Pigmentiphaga sp. H8: one gene and its partner. The protein of the gene in region 2 interacts with the protein of the main gene of each other region in a pairwise test. Links are inferred from orthologs where the notes say so. Each region holds a gene or a part of one and is shown on either strand. Other genes may lie near its edges. The genes, in order: recA and dprA.

Region 1 (11,669 bases), 4.1 Mb from region 2 along the record:
AGAACACGGGGATGCCGCGCGGAACGGTGACGCCAAATTTCTTCAGAAGCTCTTTGCCCTGATACTCGTGGATTTTCATGCGGAGCCTTCGCTGTCGGGTAGACGTTGAATGATCGGTTGGAAAAGACCAGCGCGATGACGGGTCATGCGCCTGGATACGGATGGGGATAGCCCAGGCGTAGCCGCGGCCGGGCAAACAAAAGCCCACGGACCTGTACTCGGGACGAGCAAAGTCGCGGGCTGTCGCATAGCGAGGCGATTGGCGGTTACGGGCATGCGCTAAGGTGCCGATTGCATCGGGGGCGCCGGCAGATTCCGGGCGTGGCCGGGAGGCAATGGGCGGGCGATAAAACCCGGAGAGTATAGCACCCCTGCCTGCGGGCCCTTCTACCCCGCGGCGGGGCCGCCCCGCCGGAGCGCGCGCGCCGCGGCCACCATTTCCCGCAGCGCCGCCTCGGCCTCGGGCCAGGCCCGGGTCTTGAGGCCGCAGTCGGGATTGACCCACAGGCGCTCGGCCGGCAGGCGCGCGGCCGCCTGGCGGATCAGCCCGACCATCGCCTCGGCCTGGGGCACGTTGGGCGTATGGATGTCGTAGACGCCCGGGCCGATGTCATTGGGATAGCGGAAACCCTCGAACGCGCCGAGCAGCTCCCTGTTCGAGCGCGAGGTCTCGAGGGTGACGACATCCGCGTCCATCGCGGCGATGGACGCGATGATGTCGTTGAACTCGGAATAGCACATGTGGGTATGGATCTGGGTGTCGTCGCGCACGCCGGCCGTGCAGAGCCGGAAGCTGTCGACCGCCCAGTCCAGATACTCGGCCCGCTGCGCCCGCCGCAGGGGCAGACCTTCGCGAAAGGCCGGCTCGTCGACCTGGATCACGCCTATGCCGGCCGCCTCCAGGTCCAGGGCTTCGCCGCGCAGGGCCAGCGCCAATTGCCGGCAGGTCGTGCCGCGCGGCTGGTCGTCGCGCACGAAGGACCACTGGAGCAGCGTGACCGGCCCCGTCAGCATGCCCTTCACCGGCCGCTCGGTCAGCGACTGGGCGTACGCGGTCCAGCCGACCGTCATGGGCGCCGGACGCGCGATGTCGCCGAACAGGACGGGCGGCTTCACGCAGCGCGAACCGTAGCTCTGCACCCAGCCATTCTGGGTAAAGGCGAAGCCCGCCAGGAGTTCGCCGAAGTACTCGACCATGTCGTTGCGCTCGGCTTCGCCGTGCACCAGCACGTCCAGCCCCACCCGTTCCTGGAAGGCGATGCCGTCGGCGATCTCCTGGCGGATGGCCTTTTCGTAGGCGGCGTCGCCCAGCGCCCCGGCCCGCCAGTCGCGGCGCAGCGCTCGGATCTCCGGGGTCTGGGGCAACGAACCGATGGTCGTGGTGGGAAACGCCGGCAGCCGCAGCCGCGCCCGCTGGGCGGCGGTCCGCTGCGCGAAGGGAGCACGGGCCCGAGCCAGTCCGGCGGCATCCCGCAGGGCGGCCTGGACCGCCGGCAGGTGGATGCGCCGCGACTCGGCGCGCGTGCGCAGGGCGCGGCGCTGCACGGCCAGCGCATCGGCTACCCCGGCCACGCCGTCCGCGGCCTCGCCCAGCTCCAGGGCCCGGGCGAGCAGCGACAGCTCGTCCAGCTTCTGGCGGGCGAAGCTGAGCCAGCTCTTGAGTTCGTCGTCCAGTTGCTCTTCGGCCGACAGGTCCACCGGCACGTGCAGCAGCGAGCACGACGGCGCCAGCCACAGGCGCTCGCCCAGGGCCGCGGCGTACGGCGACAGCCGCGCGCGCCAGGCATCCAGGTCGGCGCGCCAGACGTTGCGGCCGTCGATCACGCCGGCCGACAGCACCTGGCCTGCCCGCAGTCCGGCGGCCACGGCCGCCAGTTGCTCCGGCGCGCGCGCCAGGTCGACGTGCAGCCCGGCCACGGGCAATGCCTGGACCACCTGCAGATTGTCGTCCAGCGCGCCGAAATACGTGGCCAGCAGGATGGAGACCGGCGCGCCGGCCAGCCGCTCGTACACCGCGGCAAAGGCCTCGCGCCAGGCGGCGGGCAGGTCCAGCGCCAGGATGGGCTCGTCGATCTGCACCCAGCGCACGCCCAGGCCGGCCAGCCGCGCCAGCACTTCTTCATAGACGGGCAACAGGTCCGCCAGCAGCGCCAGCTTGTCCGCGTCGCCCGCGCCCCGGTAGGCCTCGCCCTTGCCCAGCCACAGCCAGGTCAGCGGACCGGGAATGACGGGCTTGGCCGCATGGCCCAGCGCCCGCGCCTCGCGCACCTGCTCGAACAAGGTGTCGCGGGCGATGCGGAATTGCTGCCCCGGATGCAGTTCCGGCACCAGGTAGTGATAGTTCGTGTCGAACCACTTGGTCATCTCGCACGCCGCAGCCGGCGAACCGCCCGGCGCGCGGCCCCGGGCCATCCGGAACACGGTGTCCAGCGTCACGGGCGCATCGCCGGCCTGGCCGAAACGCGCGGGAACCGCTCCCACCGTGGCCGACCACTCCAGCATGTGGTCGTACCAGGCGAAGTCGCCCACCGGCACCAGGGCTGCCCCGGATGCCGCCTGGACGGCCCAGTGGCGGGCGCGCAGTTCGCGTCCCGCCTGCTCCAGCGCTTCTTGCGTGGACAGCCCGGCCCAGTAGCTTTCCAGGGCGCGCTTGAGTTCGCGGCGCACGCCGATGCGGGGGAAGCCCAGGTTGTGCAGCGTAGCCATGTCCGTGTCGCGTCCGACCTATCCGATGAAACACGGCATTGTGCAAGGCGGATGGCTTGAATCAAAATCAAGTTTTACATAACTAGTATGAATTTTTCTCAAGTTATGATGGCAGCCATGATAGACATCCGCCATCTCGAAACCCTGGTCGCCATACGCGAGGGCGGCAGCCTGGTCGAAGCGTCCGAGCGCCTGCACGTCACGCAGTCCGCGCTGTCGCACCAGTTGCGCGAACTGGAAGAACGCCTGGGCACGCAGTTGCTCAACCGGCGCACGCGCCCGCTGCGCTTCACCACGGCCGGCCTGCGCGTGCTGGCCCTGGCCGACGACGTCCTGCCCCGCATGCGGGCCGCCGAACGGGAACTGGGGCGCCTGGCGGCGGGACGCACCGGCCGCCTGCACCTGGCCATCGAATGCCATTCCTGCTTCCAGTGGCTGATGCCGGCGCTGGACGTGTTCCGCGAACAATGGCCCGAGGTCGTCCTGGACCTGTCCGCGGCCTTCTCCTTCGCGCCGTTGCCGGCGCTGGTGCGCGGCGACCTGGACCTGGTGATCACGTCCGACCCCATCCGCCTGGACGCGGTGCGCTACGTGCCGCTGTTCCGCTACGAACTGGTGCTGGCCGTGGCGCGCAACAGCCCGCTGGCGACGTTCAAGACCCTGGAGCCGGCGCAACTGGCGGAACAGACACTGATCACCTACCCCGTCGAGCGCGATCGGCTGGACATCTTCACCGCCTTCCTGGACCCTGCCGACGTGGAGCCGGCGCAAATCCGCACCACCGAACTCACGCCCATGATCATCCAGCTCGTGGCAAGCGGCCGCGGCGTGACGGCCATCCCCAACTGGGCGCTGACCGAATACCTGGACCAGGGCTTGCTGCATGCCTGCCGCCTGGGCGCGGAAGGCGTCTGGCGCACGCTGTACGCGGGCGTGCGGGTCGAGGACCAGGACGCGCCCTACATCCTGAACTTCCTGGACATCGCGCGCGAACTGACGTTCCGGAACCTGACCGGCATCCGGGCGCCCCGCGGCGAACGCCAGGCCGCCCCGGGGCCCTGAGCTACTGGACGACGACGGTCAGGGCCGAACCCGCCGGCACCGCCACGGTTTCGGAATACGACGCGCCCGACGGCCGGCGCACCACCGGAAAATGGCCCGAGGCCTTGAGCGTGGACGGCGAACTGGACGGCAGCGTGCGCAGCGAGGCGTAGTCGGGGCCGTTGATGGCGGGCAGGTCGTAGCCGCCCTGCGTCCGGCGCGGATAGCCGAACCCGGCTGGCGGCGACGCGGGCAACAGGGCCAGCGCCGCGCCCCAGTCGCGCAAGGCCGGACGCGCGCCCGCGCCACCCGCCTGCCTGACGGCCTGGTCGAGCAGCGTGAACGAATCGGTGGACGAGGTGCCGCGCAGCAGGCTGCGGTAGAAATCCGTGCCATATTGCCGCAGCAGGTAGCCGCCGTAGTTGGCGGCGATGGGATACGAGAAACAACTGGAGGACACGCTGGCGTCCCAGCCCCGGATGTAGTCGCAGTTCTGGCTCTGGTGGAGCCAGTTGCCGTAGTCCCCGTCCCGCAACGGGTTGAAGCCCGGCACCACCCGGCCCGAAGCCAGGTCTTCCATCATCAATGCCGTGGTCTCTTCCAGCCAGACCGCGAAGCGGTTGTCCGGACTCACGCCCGTGCGCGCGGCGCGCTGGTAGAAATTGACCATGTGGGTCATCTCGTGCGCCAGCGTCGTATAGCCAGTGTTCCGGCCCGCCTGGCCGCCCAGGTACATGGTCTCGGTGTCCAGGAACAGCACCACCGCCTCGTTGCTGAGCCCCTCGTAGCTCTTCAGGAAGGCATTGGCGCTGAAGAAATAGCCGATCACGCCCCAGGCCTTGCCGTCGGGCGTGATGTTGGACAGCACGATGTGCAGGTCCTGGTCAGCGCCGATATAGCCGCTGCCGACGGTATCGCCCCAGGGCTCGCCCGCGAGGTCGGTCACGATGGGATAGACGGAATCCTGGTTCGACGAGAACCGGCTCTTCAGGCTGTCCAGCAGGGCCTCGCTTACCTTCGCGGCGGACCGCTCGCCGTCCTGTACCCAGATGTTCAGCCAGCGCCCGTCGGAGGCCGCCCAGCGGCGGGCCAGCGTGGCCTGGAACCGCGTACCGCCGCTGTCCTGCCATTCCCGTGTATCGCCTTCGACGGCGGCGCGCACCGCGGCGGCGGGCCCTTGCCGCGCCGAGGCTTGCGGCTGGGACGCGCGATCGACCGGCGGCTGGTAGTCGCGGATATGCGCGGGGATCTGGTTGACGCCCGGCAGGTGATCCGGATCGGACGGGGCGTCTATTTTCGACGCCGTGGCGGGCCGGTCCGCCACGGATGTGCTGACCGAGGCCATGCCGGCATCGCGGTCGGACACATTGGTGAAGACCAGGGTGACGGTGCGGCCGCTGACGCCATTGAGGGTGATCGGCACGGACGTGCCCGAACTCGAGCCGCTATTGTCGTAGCGCCAGATGCCGACGCCGCTGCCGCGATAAGTCTGGGCGTCTGACGCGCCGCACTGCGCGCCGCTGCACGCCACCGACAACACGCCCGATCCGGACACCTCGCTGCCCCCGCCGCCACAGGAGGCCAGCAGCGCCGCCAACGAGATTCCGGCCAATGTCCGGATGGTACCCACGGTCTCGCGATTCATCTTGCCCCCGCCGAAGAAGCCTTGGCGCAACATACCATGGCACGCGGACTAGCGGATGGACTGCACCTGCAACTGGGCGGGCATCCCGCCACCAGCCTCGCTGGCGGAACGGGCCACCGTGCCGGTGACCGTGACGGTGCGGGATTGCAGGTCCTGCATCTGCTGCCAGGTCAGGCCGCGCAGGTCCCATTGCCGCTCGCCCGATTCGAGCACGGCGACGACGAAAGGCTCGTTGCCCTTGAGCACGAGACGCCCTTCCAGCGTGATCACGTCGCCCGCCTGGGGAGCGGACTGGGCGCAGGCCCACAGGCTGGACACGCTCAGGCACAGGGCCAGGAACAATGCACGCATAGCGGCCTCGCGGCGAAAACGGATGCGGAAAGTGTACGGGGGTTCGGGAAAGCGGCCTAGGTCCTAATCTTGATCCAGGTCGTCGAGATCGACGCCTCGCAACACCTGCCTGATGGTGGACTGGCCGAAGCCCCGTGACATCAGGAAACGCACCTGCTTGGCGCGCTGGCTGGCATCGGCGGGCAGCGTGCCGAAGCGCTTGCGCCACACCTCGCGCGCCCGGGCCAGTTCGGTGGTTTCGAGCGTGTCCCGCAGTTCGGCGATCTGCGCATCCGCCACGCCATGCTGGCGCAGCTCATGCATGATGCGCAGGGTGCCCTGCTTGGCCGCCAGCCGATGCACCACGCTCTGCGCGTAGCGCTGGGTGGACAGCCAGCCTTCCTTCTCCAGGCTGTCGAGCACGGCGCGAACCTCGTCCTCTTCCCCGAAACGGGCAAGCTTGCGGCCCAGTTCCAGGCGGCTGTGTTCGCGCCGGGACAGATAGCCCACCGCCCGGGCCTTCAACGAAGGGCCGGAGGCGGGCTTGCCGTCGTCACTCGTCCTCAAGCTCGGCTTCGGTCACTTTGCCGGCGCCGGCGACCCTGGCGGCCACGCCCAGGCTGTCGCGCACGCGGTTCTCGATCTCGATGGCCATTTCCACGCGCTCCTTCAGGAACTCGCGGGCATTGTCCTTGCCCTGGCCGATGCGCTCGCCGTTATAGCTGAACCACGAACCGGACTTCTCGACGATGCCTGCCTGCACGCCCAGGTCCAGGATCTCGCCTTCGCGCGAGATGCCGGCGCCGTACATGATGTCGAACTCCGCGCTCTTGAACGGCGGCGACACCTTGTTCTTGACGACCTTGACCCGGGTCTCGTTGCCGATGACCTCGTCGCCCTTCTTGATGGAGCCGGTGCGGCGGATGTCGAGGCGGACCGAGGCGTAGAACTTCAGCGCGTTGCCGCCGGTGGTGGTTTCGGGGTTGCCGAACATGACGCCGATCTTCATCCGGATCTGGTTGATGAAGATGACCATGCAATTGGTGCGCTTGATCGAGGCGGTCAGCTTGCGCAGCGCCTGGCTCATCAGGCGGGCCTGCAGGCCGGGCAGCGAATCGCCCATCTCGCCTTCGATTTCGGCCTTGGGCACCAGCGCCGCGACCGAGTCGATGACGATCAGGTCGACCGCGCCCGAGCGCACCAGCGCGTCGGTGATTTCCAGGGCCTGTTCGCCGGTGTCGGGCTGCGAGATCAGCAGGTCGGTCAGGTTCACGCCCAGCTTGGAGGCGTACTGGACGTCGAGCGCGTGCTCGGCGTCGATGAAGGCGCAGGCGCCCCCCAGTTTCTGCATTTCGGCGACGACCTGCAGCGTGAGCGTGGTCTTGCCGGACGATTCCGGGCCGTAGATCTCGATGACCCGGCCGCGCGGCAGGCCGCCGACGCCCAGGGCGATGTCCAGGCCGAGCGAACCGGTGGAGACGACCTGGATGTCGTGCTCGACCTCGTTGTCGCCATAGCGCATGACCGAGCCCTTGCCGAACTGCTTTTCGATCTGGGACAGCGCGGCGGCCAGGGCCTTGGTCTTTTCGTTCTGGGCAGCGGCTGCGGCCTTGGAAGCTTTGGTGTCGTCCATTCTGGGATCCTTGGGTTGATGGGCGAATTATGGCACTGCCCGATACTGTATAAAAAAACAGTATGGGACTGCAAGCTCCCAGGCCAAATTAACAACGGAAATTTCGAAACAGGAGCGCCTGCCCCCGTTCAGTACCCCGCCCTGGCATAAGGATTGGCCCCCCGCCTGTACACCATCAGCGCGCGGCGGTAGCGGTTGATCATCTCCCCCCGCTGGTTGCGCGCCTCGGTCAGCACCGTCACCACGCCCTGGTCGGGCCGCGAACCGGACAGGCGCGTGCCCTCGACCGTGGAACGCGCCTCGAGCGTGTCCCCCGGCATCAGGTCGGCGCCGAACTCCACGTCGGTCCATCCCAGGTTGACGGTGACCCGGCCGAAGGTGCGCGTGGACAGCGCCACGGCCACGCCTATCCCCCAGGTCTGCGGCACGACCGGCGCGGGCAGCCCCAGCGCCTGCGCAAAGGCATGGTCGTGGCTTTGCGGCTGCCACTCCATGGCGCGCAGCGCGTGCAGCGTGGCTTCCTCGGCCAGCAGGGTCTTGCGCGGGCTGTGGACGAAGGTTTCCCCCTGCCGCAGGTCCTCGAAGAAAAGGCCTGTCTGCTCGACCCAGGCGCCGTCCTCGCGCGCGGCATGCGACAGGAAGCGCGCCTCGTCCGCCGCCGAGGCGCCCGCGACCACATCGGGCCCCGCCGCGCCGTGCCATAGCTCGGCCACGTAGCGCAGTTCGGCCACCTGCTCGCCGCGCTGGTTGTAGCCGCGCGTGAGCAGGCTGGCGCGGCCCAGGTGCGCGTCCACCGGCTCGGTGGCCAGCACTTCGGTTTCGACATACAGGGTATCGCCGCCGAACATGGGCCGGGTCAGCGCGATGCTGGACATGGACACGATGCGGCGGCGACGGCCGAAGGTCTTGGACGTCATGCCGATCAGCCGCTGCAGGGTCAGCGTGCTGACCATCAGGGGCCGCTTCCAGTCCGTCAGCCCGGCGTAGCAGTCGTCGTAGTGGACCATGGCGGCATTGATGGAATCCAGGGCCTCGGCCACGTTGTCCTGCTGCGAGAACGTGATGCCCGGCCGATGGACGAAACGCTGTCCGGCCGACAGGTGCTCGAAGCCCAGGCCGAAGCGTTCGGCATACAGGCCGTCGCCCAGGTGGTAGTAGGAACTATGCATGATGGTCTCCAACGGCGGAGGGGTTCGGGGCGGCGGCACGCCGCAGGATGCGCAGGGCGCTCTGATAGACGGGCTCGTCCACCATGGTGGCCCCCACGGCGCAGGCGCGGCGGCCGGCGCGTTCGTAGGCGGCGGCCACCTCGCCGGCCCACGCCAGCCGGCGTGGATCGGGCGCGAAGGCCTGCACGATGATGGGCCACTGGCGCGGATGGATGGCGAGCTTGCCGGAGAAGCCCATGGCGCGCGCCCGTTCGCAATCGACGCGCAGGCCGGCGTCGTCGTCGATGGCGATATGCGGCACGTCCAGCATGGGCACGCCGCTGCCGGCGGTCTCGAACAGCAGGCGCCCGCGCACGTAGGCCAGCGCGTCCCAGGCGTTGTCCGCGCCGGTCTCGACACTGAAGTCCGCGGCGCCGAAGGCCATCGCCGCCAGCCACGGCCCGGCATGCGCGATGTCGGCCGCGCGGCGCACGCCCCGCGCCGACTCCACCAGCGCCATCAGCCGCAGCGCAGGGTTGGCCGCGGCCGCGTGCGTGTGGACCATGCGCAGTTCGGAGGCATCTTCGGCCTTGGGAACGGCCACGAGATCCAGGGCGGGCAAGGCGCCCGCGTGGGCCAGCGCGTAAAGGTCCTCCAGACCCGCGGGGGTCTGCGGGGAAGACACCCGCAGCGCCACCGCGGGCGCCCCCGGGCCGGCCACGGGCAGCGCCGCCAGCCAGGCCAGCGCGTCGCGCCGGGCGGCGGCCTTGTCGGCCGCCGGCACGGCGTCCTCGAGGTCGATGATGACGCCCGGCGCGCCGCCGCGCAGCGCCTTGTCGTAGCGGTCGGGCCGGTTGCCGGGACAGAACAGGAAGGTGGAAGGAACGACGGGGTGGGTCACACGGGCTCTCCGGGACAAGGTCGCGGCCCGCGCGATCGGATCAGCCGATCGGCTCTCGCCGCATCACGGTGCTGAACAGGTGCCGCCCTTCGGGGAAGAGTCCCACCGAGGCGACGATCAGGTCTTTCTTGGTGCCGTAGTACCAGGTGCGCGTGCGCAAGGTCGGCGTGCTGAAGCGGGTCTGCAGCAACTCGGCCTGCGCCCGGGTCAGCCGGACGGCATCGATTTCCTGGCGGATTTCGCACACCCGGTCGCCACGCCGTTCGGCCAGCCATTCGGCCACGGAGGCCCGATAGCCATCCAGTTGCTCGAGCGCGTCGGCGTACAGCGGCGGGATGTGGTGTTCGCTGTAGACGACCGGCGGCGCGCCCTCGGCCTGGCGCAGGCCGGTCACCCGGATGAAGCGCTGGCCGGCGGGCAGCCGCAGCGCGCGGGCCGAGCCCTCGTCGCCGTCGACCTCGCGGATGTTCAGGGTATGGAAGCGAAAACCGCGGGTGAAGCGCAGGATGTCGTCCACCGTGTTGCCCACGTGCACGAAATTGCCCGAGGGCTGCGCCGATTCCACGCGGGTCCCGATGCCGGGCCGGCGGCTGACCAGTCCCTGCACTTCCAGTTCGCGCAAGGCTCCGCGCACGGTGATGCGGCTGACGTTGAACTGCTGCCCCAGTTCGTTCTCGGTGGGCAGCAGGCTGCCGGGTGGATATTCGCCGTCGCGGATCCGCCGGATCAAGGTCTGGGCCAACAGCTTGTACTGCGAACCGGCACTGCGCTGGAACATGAGGCGACACGTCAGAGAACACCAAGGGTCCTTAGTCTACCTTGCTCCTCTTCGTCGATCCCGATGCCGGCCAGCAGCTCGCGGGTATCGGCGCCCATGGCCGGCGCGGGTCCGACAGCCGCCGCCGGCCGCGACGTGCGCAGCGGACTGTCCAGCACCCGCAGCGCGCCGCCGCCGGCCAGGTCGACGCGGCGGACCCTGCCGTCGGCCTGGGCCAGGGGCGCATCCAGCGCCTGCCCCACGGACCATACGGGCGCGGCCGGCACCGTGCCGGCGAAGTGCTGCATCCACTCGGCCGTGGTGCGGGCGGACAGCGCCTCGTCCAGCAGGCGGGTCAGTTCCTCGCGATGCCGACCCCGGGCGCCGAAGTCGACGAAGCGCGCATCCGCGATCCATTCCGGCCGCCCGATCCGCTCGCACAGGTTGCGCCAGAATTTTTCCTTGTTGCACATCAGGTAGATCCAGCCGTCGCCGGTGCGGTAGAGCTGGCACGGCGTGAGCGAGGGGTGGCCGGACCGGGGCTGGCGGTCGGTCTCGGCGGCGCCGTTCAGGTACCACGCCGCCACGTAATTGAGGTTGAACAGCGCGACGTCGTACAGGCTGGTGTCGACGTCGCATCCCTTGCCGCTGCGCGCGGCCTCCAGCATGCCGCTGAGCAGCCCCACCGACATCATCACGCCGGTCATGTAGTCGACCAGCGACAGCCCCATGCGCGACGGCGCGGTGTCCGGTTCGCCGGTCAGCGAAAAATAGCCCGCCTCGGCCTGCATCAGGTAGTCGTAGCCCGGCCAGGCCGCGCGTTCGCCGGTGCGGCCATAGGCCGATATGTGGGCGCAGACCACGGCCGGATTGACGTCCTTCAAGTCTTCGTAGGTCAGGCCCAGCTTGCCCGCGACGTCGCCGCGCAGGTTGTCGACCACGCCGTGCGCCGTGGCCGCCAGCTTGCGGAACACCGCCCGGCCCTCGGGATGGGCGAGGTTCAGCGTGATGCTTTTCTTGCCCTGGTTCAGGCTCTGGAAGAACAGGCTTTGCGCGCTGTCGGGCAGGTTCGCGAGGAAATGCGGCCCGACCAGCCGCGATACGTCGCCCCCTTGCGCGGCCTGCTCGACCTTGATGATCTCGGCCCCCAGCGCGGCCAGCAACTGGGTGCCGAAAGGCGCCGCGCCGTACTGCTCGACGGCAAGAATGCGGAACCCGTGAAGTAGCGACATGAAGCTCCCCGGACGATGTTGGAAAAGGACATCTTGAGTTTGTTATAACAATATATCAAAATCCGGAAACAGAAAAGCCACACCAATGGCACCATTCGCGAGGAGACCCTTCCCATGAACAAACTGCTTTCGCTGCTCTGCCTGGCCGTGGGCCTGGCCAGCCAACCCGCCCTTGCCGACCAGGCGTTCCCCAGCAAGCGGGTGCGCGTGATCATCCCCTTCCCGCCCGGACAGGGCTCGGACATCCTCGCCCGCGCCATCGGCGACAAGCTGGCG
Region 2 (11,537 bases):
GCACGCTGAATTCCGTCCAGGGCGTCGCCAGCGACCAGTCGCTGCTGTTCAGGGCGTTGACCTGGAACGGCTTGGAAAGCTGGGAGATGTCGAACCGTACGCGCAGCCGGCCTTCGTAGCGCGTGTCGGAACTCAGCGCGTCGCGGTCGCCGATGCGCCAGTTGCGCACGTGGCGCACGACCGACAAGGCCTCGACCAGCGACCCCACGGGCAGCGCGAGGTTGCCGGAATGCACGCGCCACTGGCGCGTCAGCGGGTTGTAGACGATGCGCCATGTCTGGTTCGAGGACAGCACGACCTCGTCGAACCAGTACCAGCGGGGCCGGCGGATCTCGACCTCGACCGAGAAATACAGCGGCAAGCCGCGCGCGACGGCATCCTCGAGCTGGTTGTTCAGATCCAGCAGGACGTCGGCACTGAGGAGCAGGTCACGGCCGCGTTCGGTCACCGTCACGGACTGGACGGCGGGCTCGGATGCCGGGGCTTGGCCGCCCCACAGCAACATCAGGGCGACGACCGGCAGGATCAGGACGCGGCGGAGTCGGAGAATGATCAAACCTTGGCAAACAACGCGTAGAAAAACCCATCGTGCTGCTCGGCCGGCCGATCAGGCTCCGCCTGCGTGAGCAATTGCCCAGGCGCAGGCAGCCGTGCCGCATCGGGGTGCCTGCGCTGGAAAGCCTCGGCTTGCCTGGCCCCCTCCGCGGGAAAAATCGAGCAGGTTGCATAAAGGAATTTACCACCGGGCGCCACCACCTGCCACAGGGCGTCGGCAATCCGGGCCTGGAGCGCGGCGGTATTGGCGACATCGCCCTCGCGCCGCAGCCAGCGGATGTCCGGATGGCGCCGGACGATGCCCGATGCGGTACAGGGCACGTCGGCCAGCACCGCGTCGAAGGGCCGCCCGTCCCACCAGGCATCCAGGTCGGCCACGTCGGCGGCCTGCGTGCGCGCCGACAGGCCCAGTCGCGCCAGGTTGGCGTCCACCCGCTCCAGCCTGCCGGCGTCGACGTCCAGCGCCAGCAGGTCGAGATCCGCCAGCTCCAGCAGATGCGCCGTCTTGCCGCCCGGCGCCGCGCAGGCGTCCAGCACGCGCATGCCGTCCTTCACCTGGAGCAGCGGCGCGGCCAGTTGCGCGGCGGCATCCTGGACCGACCACCATCCTTCGGCGAAGCCCGGCAGTTGCTGCACGGGCCGAGGCTGGGACAGCGCGACGCCCGTCTCGCCCACCGGCAGGGCATCGACGCCGGCGGCGCGGAAGGCCTCGAGCAGCGCCTCGCGGCGGGTGCGGCGGCGGTTGACGCGCAAGACCATGGCCGGTGGCCGGTTGGCGGCGCGCAGCAGCGATTGCCAATGGTCGGGATAGTCGATGCGCAACCGCCGCACCCACCACTCAGGATGGTTCCAGACGGCCTCGGGGCGGCGGTCGGCGGCGTCCAGCACGCTTTCGCGTTCGCGCAGGAAACGCCGCAGGCTGCCGTTGACCAGGCCCTTGAAGGGCGCGAGCGAACGCTGGCTGGCGGCGGCGCGCACCGCCTGATCCACCACCGTATGGGGTGCGTAGCTGACGCCGGCGGCGGCGGCCTCGCCCTCGTCCGCCACCAGCAGCGAAAACGCCGTCAGCAGCAAGGCATCGAGCAGCGGATCGGCCGGCTTGCGGGGGATCAGCGCCTGCTTGACCGCGCGGGCCCGCCCCAGCTGGCGCATGGCGTGGAAGGACAGCGCCTGGGCAGCCGGGCGCAGCGGCGCGGCAACGCGCGACAGCGCATCGGTAAGGGAAGCGCCCGCCAGCACGCCCTGCACGGCGCGCGCGGCGGCCAGCAGGATGTCGGACAAGGGGGCCGACGCGGGCCCGGTGGTCGGGGGCGCCATCAGGAAAGATCGGGGCTCCAGCCCCGCACGAAGACATCGGCCGGCTGGCGCTTGCCGCCGGCCTTCTGCAATTCGGTCAGGCGCAGGACGCCCTGGCCGGTGGCCAGGTCCACGCCGGCGGCGCCCGCGCGCACGACGCTGCCGGGGCTGGCCGGCGCCGCCTCGTCCAGCGCTTCGGCCCGCCATACCTTGACCGGATCCGCCAGGCCGGGCAGCCGCACCGTGGCTCCGGGCACCGGATTGAAGGCCAGGATGCGGCGCGCCAGTTCGGCGGCGGGGCGCGAGCAATCGAGCGCCGCCTCGGCCTTGTCCAGCTTGGCGGCGTAGGTCACGCCCTGGGCGGGCTGCGGCGTGGCCGGCAGGCCGTTTTCGTCCAGACGCGCCAGCGCCCGCACGATCAGTTCGCCGCCCAGCACGGCCAGGCGGTCGTGCAGTTCGCCGGCGGTCTGGCCCGCCTCGATCGGCAGCGCCTCTTCAAGCAGCATGTCGCCGGTGTCCAGGCCCGCGTCCATCTGCATGATGGTGATCCCGGTGCGCGCGTCGCCCGCCTCGATGGCGCGCTGGATGGGCGCGGCGCCGCGCCAGCGCGGCAGCAGGCTGGCATGGATGTTCAGGCAGCCCAGCCGGGGGATGTCCAGCACCGCCTGGGGCAGGATCAGGCCGTAGGCGGCCACGATCATCGCGTCGGCCCGCGCCGCGCGCAGCGCCTCGTGGGCCTGGGCGGCCTCGTCGGGATACTTGCCGTCCAGCCGCAGGCTGCGCGGTTGCAGCACCGGCGCGCCCACTTCCAGCGCCGCCGTCTTGACCGGACTGGGCGTGAGCTTGAGCCCGCGCCCGGCCGGCCGGTCCGGCTGGGTCAGGACCAGCGCGATCGTATGCCCGGCACCGATCAGGGCCTGGAGGGCGATTTTGGCGAATTCCGGCGTACCGGCAAAAACCAGATGCATCTGATGCTCCCCCCTACGCGCTTCGCGCGCCCCCCAGGGGGCGAAACCGGCGGACCGGCAGAGCCGGATCCGCGGTTTCCTGGATAGGGCTCGCTGCTTGGCGGACGGCCTTGCATGCCGGTTCCGGGGCGGGTGGGATGGGATCGTTGATTGTCGGAGGGGGAATGATACATGGTCCCCCCCTACGTGCTTGATACATGGCCCCCCCTACGCGCTTGCGCGCGCCCCCCAGGGGGCGATGCGGGTGGACCGGCAAAGCCGGATCCACCGCATCCTGGGTCTTCATGAGGTATCTCGGTGCGGAGCACCGCATACTTGCTTTGATCTTGGGCGCCGAGGATCCGGCTTTGCCGGTCCGCCAGCGCCGCCCCTTGAGGGGAGCGGCCATAGGCCGCGTGGGGTGGGCTTTCCCTCCGGTCCGCTAGCGCCGCCCCCTTGAGGGGGAGCGGCCGAAGGCCGCTTGGGGGTGGGCTTCCCTTTGGATCTCCCTTAGACCTTTTCCAGCTTGCGCAGCTTGGTCTTGATGCGGCTTTGCTTGAGGGGGGAGAGGTATTCGACGAAGACCTTGCCTTCCAGGTGGTCGAGTTCGTGCTGGACGCAGACGGCCAGGATGCCTTCGGCGTCGAATTCGTAGCGTTCGCCCTGTTCGTTGGTGGCCTCGACCTTGATCCGGGCGGAGCGCTTGACCTCGTCGTAGATGCCGGGCACCGACAGGCAGCCTTCTTCGTAGACCTGGGTTTCCTCGCTCTTCCAGGTGATGACCGGGTTGATCAGCACGAGCAGGTCGTCGCTGTGTTCGGAAACGTCGATGACCACGATGCGCTCGTGGACATCGACCTGGGTGGCGGCCAGCCCGATACCCGGCGCGGCGTACATGGTCTCGGCCATGTCGCGGACGATGCGGCGGATGCGGTCGTCGACCACGGCCACCGGCTTGGCTTTCTTGTGCAGCCTTGCGTCGGGATAGTGAAGAATGGGTAGCAATGCCATGGTTGTGTTGCCGTTGTCCCTCGAATGGGGCGCTTAACAGAATAATGGGGCCGGTTGGCCGGGATCCAAGGGGCAAGATACCACAGCTTCCCGGTGCCTCCGGCGGGCCCGCGCGGGGCGCGGATGGCGGCGGATCCTGCTATTAAATATAGCGGGAGGCATTGCCGCGAACGCCTGCCCTGGCCATTGGACGCGCCGGCGCGCGATCCGTTCGGAGACGATGCAGGACATCGATGTCCTGCCGGGGACCACCCTGCCGCGCCTGCCGTGTTTAGATAACGGCATGCCTCTCGCCCACACTCCGGAAGAATTGTCCGCCTGGCTGCGGCTCACCCTCGAACCCGCCATCGGGCCTGCCACCGCGCGCGACCTGCTGCGGGAAGTCGGGCTGCCCCAGCGCCTGTACAGCCTGTCCCGCGACGAATTGGCGGCCCTGCTGCCGCCGCCGCTGGCCGCCCAACTGGCCCGCCCGCTGTCGCGCGAGCAGGCCGCCGTCCTCGAGCGCACGCTGCGCTGGGCGGAACTTCCCGGCCACCACCTCCTGACGCTGGCCGATGCCGCCTACCCCCGGGCGCTGCTTGCCATCCACGATCCACCCCCGCTGCTGTACGTGGCGGGCGATCCGGCCCGGCTGTCGCCCCAGGCCATCGCCATCGTCGGCGCCCGTCACGCCACGCCCGACGGGCTGGCGAACGCGCGCGCCTATGCCCGCCATCTGGCGCAGCGGGGCTGGTGCATCGTCAGCGGCCTGGCCCTGGGCATCGACACCGCCGCCCACGAAGGCGCGCTCGAGGCCGGCCCCAATGCAGGCGGCACCGTGGCAGTGGTGGGAACGGGCGTCGATGTGGTCTATCCGCCGCGCAACCAGGACCTGGCCGAACGGATCGCCGCGCAAGGCGCCGTCGTGTCAGAGTTCCCGCTGGGCCTGCCCGCGCTGCCGCACCAGTTCCCCCGGCGCAACCGGCTGGTCGCGGGGCTGGCACGGGGCACGCTGGTGGCGGAAGCGGCGGCCCGCAGCGGGTCGCTCATCACCGCCCGGCTGGCGGCGGACGCCGGCCGCGAGGTGTTCGCCATCCCCGGCTCCATCCACTCGCCGCTGTCGCGGGGCTGCCACGCCCTGATCCGGCAGGGTGCCAAGCTGGTGGAATCGGCGCAGGACATCCTGGACGAGCTGGGCTCCCCGGCCGGACCCAGTCCGCTTGCGCCTGCGCCGGAACCGGATCCGGCCCGCCCGCAGGACCCTCTGCTGGCCGGCATGGGCTATGGCCCCATCCATATCGACGCGCTGGCCGCGCGCACCGGCCTCGCGGTTCCGGCGCTTCAGGCCAGGCTGCTCGAACTGGAATTGCAGGGGTGGATCGCCCGGCTGGACGGGGGCCGCTACCAGATCACACTCGGGCGCTGAACGCCCTGGTGTGCCACGCGAACAACGCATGAGCAGCAAATGCCTGACAATTTGCCTAGGGATGCAATTCAGCGTACAGTGGATCAAGCTTATATGCTGACTTATGTTCGAAATTCTCGTCTACCTCTTCGAGAACTACTACACGCCGGAAGCGTGCCCGGACCCGGAAACGCTGGCGCGCAAACTTGCCGCCGCCGGCTTCGAAGACGATGAAATCGACGACGCCCTGAGCTGGTTGTCCGGGCTTGCCGAATCCACTCATCGTTGTGTCGATCTCGCCCTTGTTCCCAGTAGCGGCTGTCGTGTCTATGCCGAGGCCGAGTATCGTCAACTCGGTTCGGAAGCGATCGGCTTCGTTGCCTTCCTGGAATCGGCGGGCGTCCTGTCGTCCCCCCTGCGCGAAATCGTCATCGACCGCGCCTTCGCGCTGGGCGAGGCGCCCGTGCCCCTGGACAAGCTCAAGATCATCGTCCTGATGGTGCTGTGGAGCCAGGAAACCGAAATCGACAACCTGATCCTGGAAGAACTGCTGGAAGACGGCAGCGCCCGGCAGCTGCATTAAGCCCCCTGTATTACCCCCTACGCTTACGCGCGCCCAGTATGGTGGGCCCCCAGCCGCTACGCGGCAGTCCCCCAACGGGGCCGGGGGTTGTTTTCAATGGAAACAAGTCTTAATCCGGGGTGCTTCGGAGGGCGGAGCCGGTGTTTTTTGGCTGGGTTGGCACAGGCCCGACTTGCATTGCTTAAAAATCCCCCCGTATCATCCGGCGCTTTGACGCACTATTTGTTCGCGTCGGCTCCGTCAACTGGAAGTCAATGGGCAAAACTCTGATCATCGCCGAGAAACCTTCGGTCGCGCTGGACATTTCCCGCGCGCTGGGCGGGTTCAAGCGCGAAGGCGATTATTTCGAAAGCGACGACTACGTGCTTTCGTCCAGCGTCGGGCACCTGCTCACCCTCGTGGCGCCCAACGATCCGGTCAAGGGCAAGTGGAGCTTCACCCATCTGCCGGTGATTCCGCCCGAGTTCGAACTGGGGCCGGCCGACAAGCGGTCGGAGGAACGCCTGCGCCTGCTGGTGCGGCTGATCAAGCGCAAGGACGTGGACGCGCTGATCAACGCCTGCGACGCGGGGCGCGAGGGCGAGCTGATCTTCCGCTACATCGCCCAGTACGCGAAGACCAACAAACCCATCCAGCGCCTGTGGCTGCAATCGATGACCCAGCAGGCCATCCGCGACGCCTTCGCCGACCTGCGTTCGGACACCGCGCTGCAGCCGCTGGAAGCCGCGGCGCGCTCGCGCGCCGAGGCCGACTGGCTGGTGGGCATCAACGGCACGCGCGCCATGACGGCCTTCAACAGCAAGGACGGCGGCTTCTTCAAGACCACGGTGGGCCGGGTGCAGACGCCCACGCTCGCCATCGTGTCCGAGCGCGAGGAGCGCATCCGCCAGTTCGTGCCGCGCGACTACTGGGAGGTGCGCGCGCAGTTCGTCGCCGCCGCCGGCCTGTACGAGGGCCGCTGGTTCGATCCCAAGCACGTCAAGGACCCGCAGGACCCCGAGAAGCGCGAATCGCGCCTGTGGAGCAAGGCGGCCGCCGAATCGGTCGTGGCGGCCTGCCGCGACCGCACGGGCTCGGTCACCGAGGAATCCAAGCCGTCCACCCAATTGTCCGGGCTGCTGTATGACCTGACCACGCTGCAGCGCGAGGCCAACTCGCGCTTCGGCTTCTCGGCCAAGACCACGCTGGCGCTGGCCCAGACTCTGTACGAACGCCACAAGGCGTTGACCTACCCCCGTACCGACTCGCGCTACCTGCCCGAGGACTACCTGGGCACGGTGCGCCAGACCATGCAGACGCTGGCCGCCAACCGGCCCGGCTACGCGCCGTTCGCCTTGAAGATACTGGACAGCGGCTGGGTCAAGCCCAACCGCCGCGTGTTCGACAACAAGAAGGTGTCGGACCACTTCGCCATCATCCCGACGCTGCAGGCGCCGCGCGAGTTGAGCGAGGCCGAGGCCAAGCTGTACGACCTCGTGGTCAAGCGATTCCTGGCGGTGTTCTTCCCCGCGGCCGAGTTCCTGGTCACGACCCGGATCACCGAGGTCGCCGGCCACAAGTTCAAGACCGAGGGCAAGGTCCTGGTCAACCCGGGCTGGATGGCCGTCTACGGCCGCGATGCGCAGGGCGAGGACGCCAACCTGGTGCCGGTCGCCTCCGGCGAACAGGTGCGCACCGAGGAAATCGAGGCCGTGGGCCTGGTCACCAAGCCGCCCGCCCGCTACACGGAAGCGACGCTGCTGTCGGCCATGGAAGGCGCGGGCAAGCTGGTCGACGACGAAGAGCTGCGCGAGGCCATGTCGGCGCGCGGCCTGGGCACGCCAGCCACGCGCGCGGGCATCATCGAAGGGCTGATCAACGAGGTCTACCTGCGCCGCGAGGGCCGCGACCTGGTGCCCACCGCCAAGGCGCGCCAATTGATGACGCTGCTGTCGGGCCTGGACGTGGACGAGCTGACCTCGCCCGAGCTGACCGGCGAATGGGAACACAAGCTGTCGCAGATCGAGCAGGGCCAACTGGCGCGCGAGGCCTTCATGCGCGAGATCGCGCAGATGACCCAGGTCATCGTCAAGCGCGCGAAGGAATACGACCGCGACACGGTGCCGGGCGACTACGCCACCCTGACCACGCCCTGCCCGAAATGCGGCGCCGTGGTCAAGGAGAACTACCGGCGCTACGCCTGCACCGCCTGCGATTTCTCGATCAGCAAGCACCCCGGCGGGCGCACCTTCGAGCAGCAGGAAGTCGAGGAACTGCTGGCCAAGCGCGAGATCGGCCCGCTGAACGGCTTCATCAGCAAGATGGGCCGGCCGTTCTCGGCCATCCTGCGGATCACCGACGACTACAAGCTGGAGTTCGACTTCGGCCAGGCCGACGAGGAATCCTCCGAGGCCGTGGACTTCTCCGGCCAGACGCCGGTGGGTCCGTGCCCGAAATGCGGCTCGAACGTGTTCGAGCACGGCATGAGCTTCGTGTGCGAGAAGTCGGTCGGGCCGCAGCGTTCGTGCGACTTCCGTTCCGGGAAAGTCATCCTGCAGCAGGAGATCACGGCCGAGCAGATGGGCAAGCTGCTGGCCGAAGGACGCACCGACCTGCTGCAGAACTTCGTTTCCAGCCGTACCAATCGCAAGTTCAAGGCCTTCCTGGTGCGGCAGCCCGATGGCAAGATAGGCTTCGAGTTCGAGCCCCGCCCCGCCAAGGGCGGCAAGGCAGGCGAGGACGCGCCGGCGGCGCGCAAGACGGCGGCGAAGAAAACCGCCGGCCAGGACGAAGCCGCCACGGCGCCGGCGAAGAAGGCCCCCGCCAAGAAGGCGGCGGCCAAGAAGTCCCCGGCGCGCAAGACCGCCGCCAAGAAAGCCCCCGCGAAAAAAGCCGCCAGGAAGGCGGCCGCGAAGACCTCCAGCTGAGCCACAGCCCAATGACCAAGAAGAAAACGCCCTCACGGGCGCGCAAGTCTCCTGTTGCCGAGCAGCCCGCCGAGGATCGCGTGGACGTCGATCCCGGCCCCGGCGGCAAGCCCTGGTACGTCGTGCGCCGCTCGCGGGTGCACGGGACCGGCGTGTTCGCGGCTCGCAAGATCCCGGCCGGCACCCGCGTCATCGAATACTCGGGCGAACGCATCAGCGCGGCCGAGGCCGACCGCCGCCATCCGGTCAATCCCGAGGATCCTTACCACACCTTCTTCTTCGCGTTGGAAAGCGGCAAGGTGATCGACGGCGGCAGCCAGGGCAACGACGCACGCTGGATCAACCATGCCTGCGAGCCCAACTGCGAAGCCGAGGAAACGGACGATGGCCGCGTCTTCATCGTCTCGCAGCATCCCATCGACCGCGGCGACGAACTCAACTATGACTACGGCCTGGTCATCGACGAGCGCATCACGCCGACGTTGAAGAAGAACTACCAGTGCCTGTGCGGCGCCGAGACGTGCCGGGGCACGATGCTGGCGCTCAAGCGGCGTAAGAAAACGAAGAAGAAAAAAGCCTAGAAGCGGGCAGGGGACCGGACGGCCGCGCCGCCCGGTCCGGCCGTTCAGTTGTAGTCGCCGACCCGCATGGCCTGGGAGTCGCCGCCGTTGCGGGACACCACCGAGCCGTTGACGACGCGCACCGGGTCGCCGCTGCGCCACGGATAGGCCGACGCGCTGTGGAAAGTGCGCACGCTGCCGTCGTTCATCCTGACGGTCATCTCGTACTGCGTCGAGCTGCGCACGCGCTTCTCGACCTCGTTGCCCGCGTAGGCGCCGCCCAACGCGCCCAGCACCGTCAACGCGGTGCGGCCGCTGCCGCCGCCGAACTGGTTGCCGACCACGCCGCCCACGACGCCGCCGCCCACCGCGCCCAGGCCCGTACCCTGGCCCTGGACCTGCAAGGCGCGCACGCTTTCAACCGTGCCGCAGTTGCCGCAGGTGGACGCGACCGGCCGGGCGGGTTCGCGATAGACCGGCGCGGGCCGGCTGGCGGGGCGCGCCGGTGCCACGCGCTCGGCCGCTGCCTGCTTGGCCGGAACCGGGGCATGGGCCGAAGCTTTGCCGAAATCACGGCCGCCGGCCGAGGCGGACGCTTCGGCCACTTCCTGCGCCGGAGCCGATTTGGCCAGCGGCGAGGGCAGCAGTCCGGTCAGGACGCCCACGCCCACGGCGGCCAGGACGATGATGCTGATGGCCGCCGCGGCCACCAGCGGGTGCAGCGCGACGGCGCCCCGCATGGACCGATGCGCGCGCGCGAACGCGGCATCGACAGGGGATCGGGGACCGGAAGAAGTACCGGAAAACATGGCGTCACTCCGCTCGTAAGGTTCACGTAAGTTACCTCCAAGTCGCCTTCCAGGTTGTTTCCCGGGGTCGCGGGATCTCGCGCTTTCTGTATCGGAATTGACCGAATGTTTCCGCCCCGGGGTGGCAAAGTCTGCCAGAATGGGTCGCATGGACATCACCCTGACCGAACTCGAGGAAGCGATCAATTTCTGGCGCGCGCGCAAGCCTTCGACGAGCGAAGCGTGTGTGTTGTGCATGGAAGCCGCGGCGCTGGCGGGGCCGTATGCCGCCATGATCATGAATCACCAGTCCGCGCTGGACGAGGCCGCGATGCCCGAAGCAGCGCGGGCGGCCCTATCGGCCTGGCGGCAGGCGCGCCAGGCCATCGCCCGGGTCAAAGACTGACGCGGGGGGCTTGGGCAGGAGGAACGATCAGGGATACCGGCGCGAACGCGCCCAAGCTGGCCTTCATGGACAGCGCGGCCTCCAGCGTGAACACGCCATCGGCCACCATCTCCAGCACCTCTTCCGGCGACACCGTACGCAAGGCGACCACTTCGCCGTCCTGGTTCTCGGGCACGACCTCGGGCCCCAGCACGGTATCGACCACGGTCACGTGCTCGACCTGATAGCCTTCTGGCAAGACCCGGCGCACGGTGAACTGGCCGCTGCGACGGCCGTCCTTCAGGTGATGGGGCAGCAGGCCGGCCTCTTCCCAGCTTTCGCGCAGCAGGGCCGATTCGGGGGTTTCCGCGGCGCTGACCAGGCCGCCCACCAGGGTGTCCCACATGCCCGGATCGGTCGTCTTGGAGAACGACCGCTGGGCGATCCACAACTGACCGCTGTCGGTCCAGGCATTCAGGTGGACGGCATGGGTGGCGATGCCCAGCGGCCGCACGGATGCCCGCTCGACCACGCCCAGGACGGTGCCGTCCTCGGCCACCACGTCCAGCAGTTCGTTGCGCCAGCCATTGAGCCGGCCCGCCTCGTAAAGGGCCGCGGCGACGCGGGCCAGCAGCTCGCTGACGGCCTGGGTCCGCCCGGCCGCCGGTGCGCCGGCCAGCTCGGGCAGCAGGTGCACCGTGCCGGGTTCCATCGATATTTCGCCGGGAAAGGCGGCCAGCCAGTGCTGCACGTCGTGCGCCACCCAGCCGCAATCATGGCCGGCAATGCGCAGCCGCGGAGAATCGGGAGGCGGATCGACCTGAGCACGAGCCGATATGGAGTCGAATACGTTCATCCAGATTGAATGTCCTAAACAGCAAGCTCCCATTGTGCCGGAAGTCCGGATGGGGCGCCCGGCGGGGCCTCGTAAGCGAAGGTGAATCGGGTGGCCTCGGGTAAGATGCCGGCGCTCGCACCGCACCCCAAGGAAGAGGAAGACCATGACCGATCACCCCCGTATCTGCATCGTCGGCGCCGGCGCGATAGGCGGCTTCGTCGCCGGACGCCTGGCCCAGGCCGGCAACGACGTGTCCCTGCTGGCCCGCGGCCGCACGCTGGAGG

The links.
Region 1: the proteins of dprA (region 2) and recA interact in binary tests that used the Bacillus subtilis proteins (3 or more experiments, as listed by UniProt). The link is inferred for Pigmentiphaga sp. H8 from one-to-one orthologs.

Annotation. Positions count from the first base shown.
Region 1 is NZ_CP033966.1:4,279,246-4,290,914, forward strand. What follows is about bases 5,316-8,234. They hold recA (recombinase RecA), read right to left. Parts: upstream 7,356-8,234; coding sequence 6,276-7,355; downstream 5,316-6,275. Other genes in these bases: EGT29_RS20225 (hemagglutinin), read right to left, coding at 5,316-5,392; EGT29_RS20230 (hypothetical protein), read right to left, coding at 5,441-5,743; recX (recombination regulator RecX), read right to left, coding at 5,807-6,289; EGT29_RS20245 (MaoC/PaaZ C-terminal domain-containing protein), read right to left, coding at 7,484-8,234. Also shown: sucC (ADP-forming succinate--CoA ligase subunit beta), read right to left, coding at 1-79; metE (5-methyltetrahydropteroyltriglutamate--homocysteine S-methyltransferase), read right to left, coding at 388-2,706; EGT29_RS20220 (LysR family transcriptional regulator), read left to right, coding at 2,824-3,768; more of EGT29_RS20225, read right to left, coding at 3,770-5,315; more of EGT29_RS20245, read right to left, coding at 8,235-8,524; EGT29_RS20250 (CoA ester lyase), read right to left, coding at 8,517-9,404; EGT29_RS20255 (GntR family transcriptional regulator), read right to left, coding at 9,445-10,182; EGT29_RS20260 (CaiB/BaiF CoA-transferase family protein), read right to left, coding at 10,194-11,393; EGT29_RS20265 (tripartite tricarboxylate transporter substrate binding protein), read left to right, coding at 11,508-11,669. UniProt on the Bacillus subtilis protein: Multifunctional protein involved in homologous recombination, DNA repair and competence.
Region 2 is NZ_CP033966.1:205,022-216,558, reverse strand. The notes cover bases 3,367-6,153. They hold dprA (DNA-processing protein DprA), read left to right. Parts: upstream 3,367-4,092; coding sequence 4,093-5,214; downstream 5,215-6,153. Other genes in these bases: EGT29_RS01020 (DNA topoisomerase III), read left to right, coding at 6,031-6,153; EGT29_RS01025 (DUF494 family protein), read left to right, coding at 5,318-5,776; def (peptide deformylase), read right to left, coding at 3,367-3,809. Outside these bases: EGT29_RS28680 (DUF4390 domain-containing protein), read right to left, coding at 1-556; 16S rRNA (cytosine(967)-C(5))-methyltransferase RsmB, read right to left, coding at 553-1,875; fmt (methionyl-tRNA formyltransferase), read right to left, coding at 1,872-2,819; more of def, read right to left, coding at 3,309-3,366; more of EGT29_RS01020, read left to right, coding at 6,154-8,682; EGT29_RS01015 (SET domain-containing protein), read left to right, coding at 8,694-9,263; EGT29_RS01010 (glycine zipper 2TM domain-containing protein), read right to left, coding at 9,308-10,051; EGT29_RS01005 (DUF3717 domain-containing protein), read left to right, coding at 10,200-10,436; EGT29_RS01000 (NUDIX hydrolase family protein), read right to left, coding at 10,426-11,271; EGT29_RS00995 (ketopantoate reductase family protein), read left to right, coding at 11,417-11,537. UniProt on the Bacillus subtilis protein: Protein that helps load RecA onto ssDNA during transformation. Binds cooperatively to circular ssDNA, is able to bridge different segments of DNA. Favors the loading of RecA onto SsbA- or SsbB-coated ssDNA and formation of RecA-DNA filaments.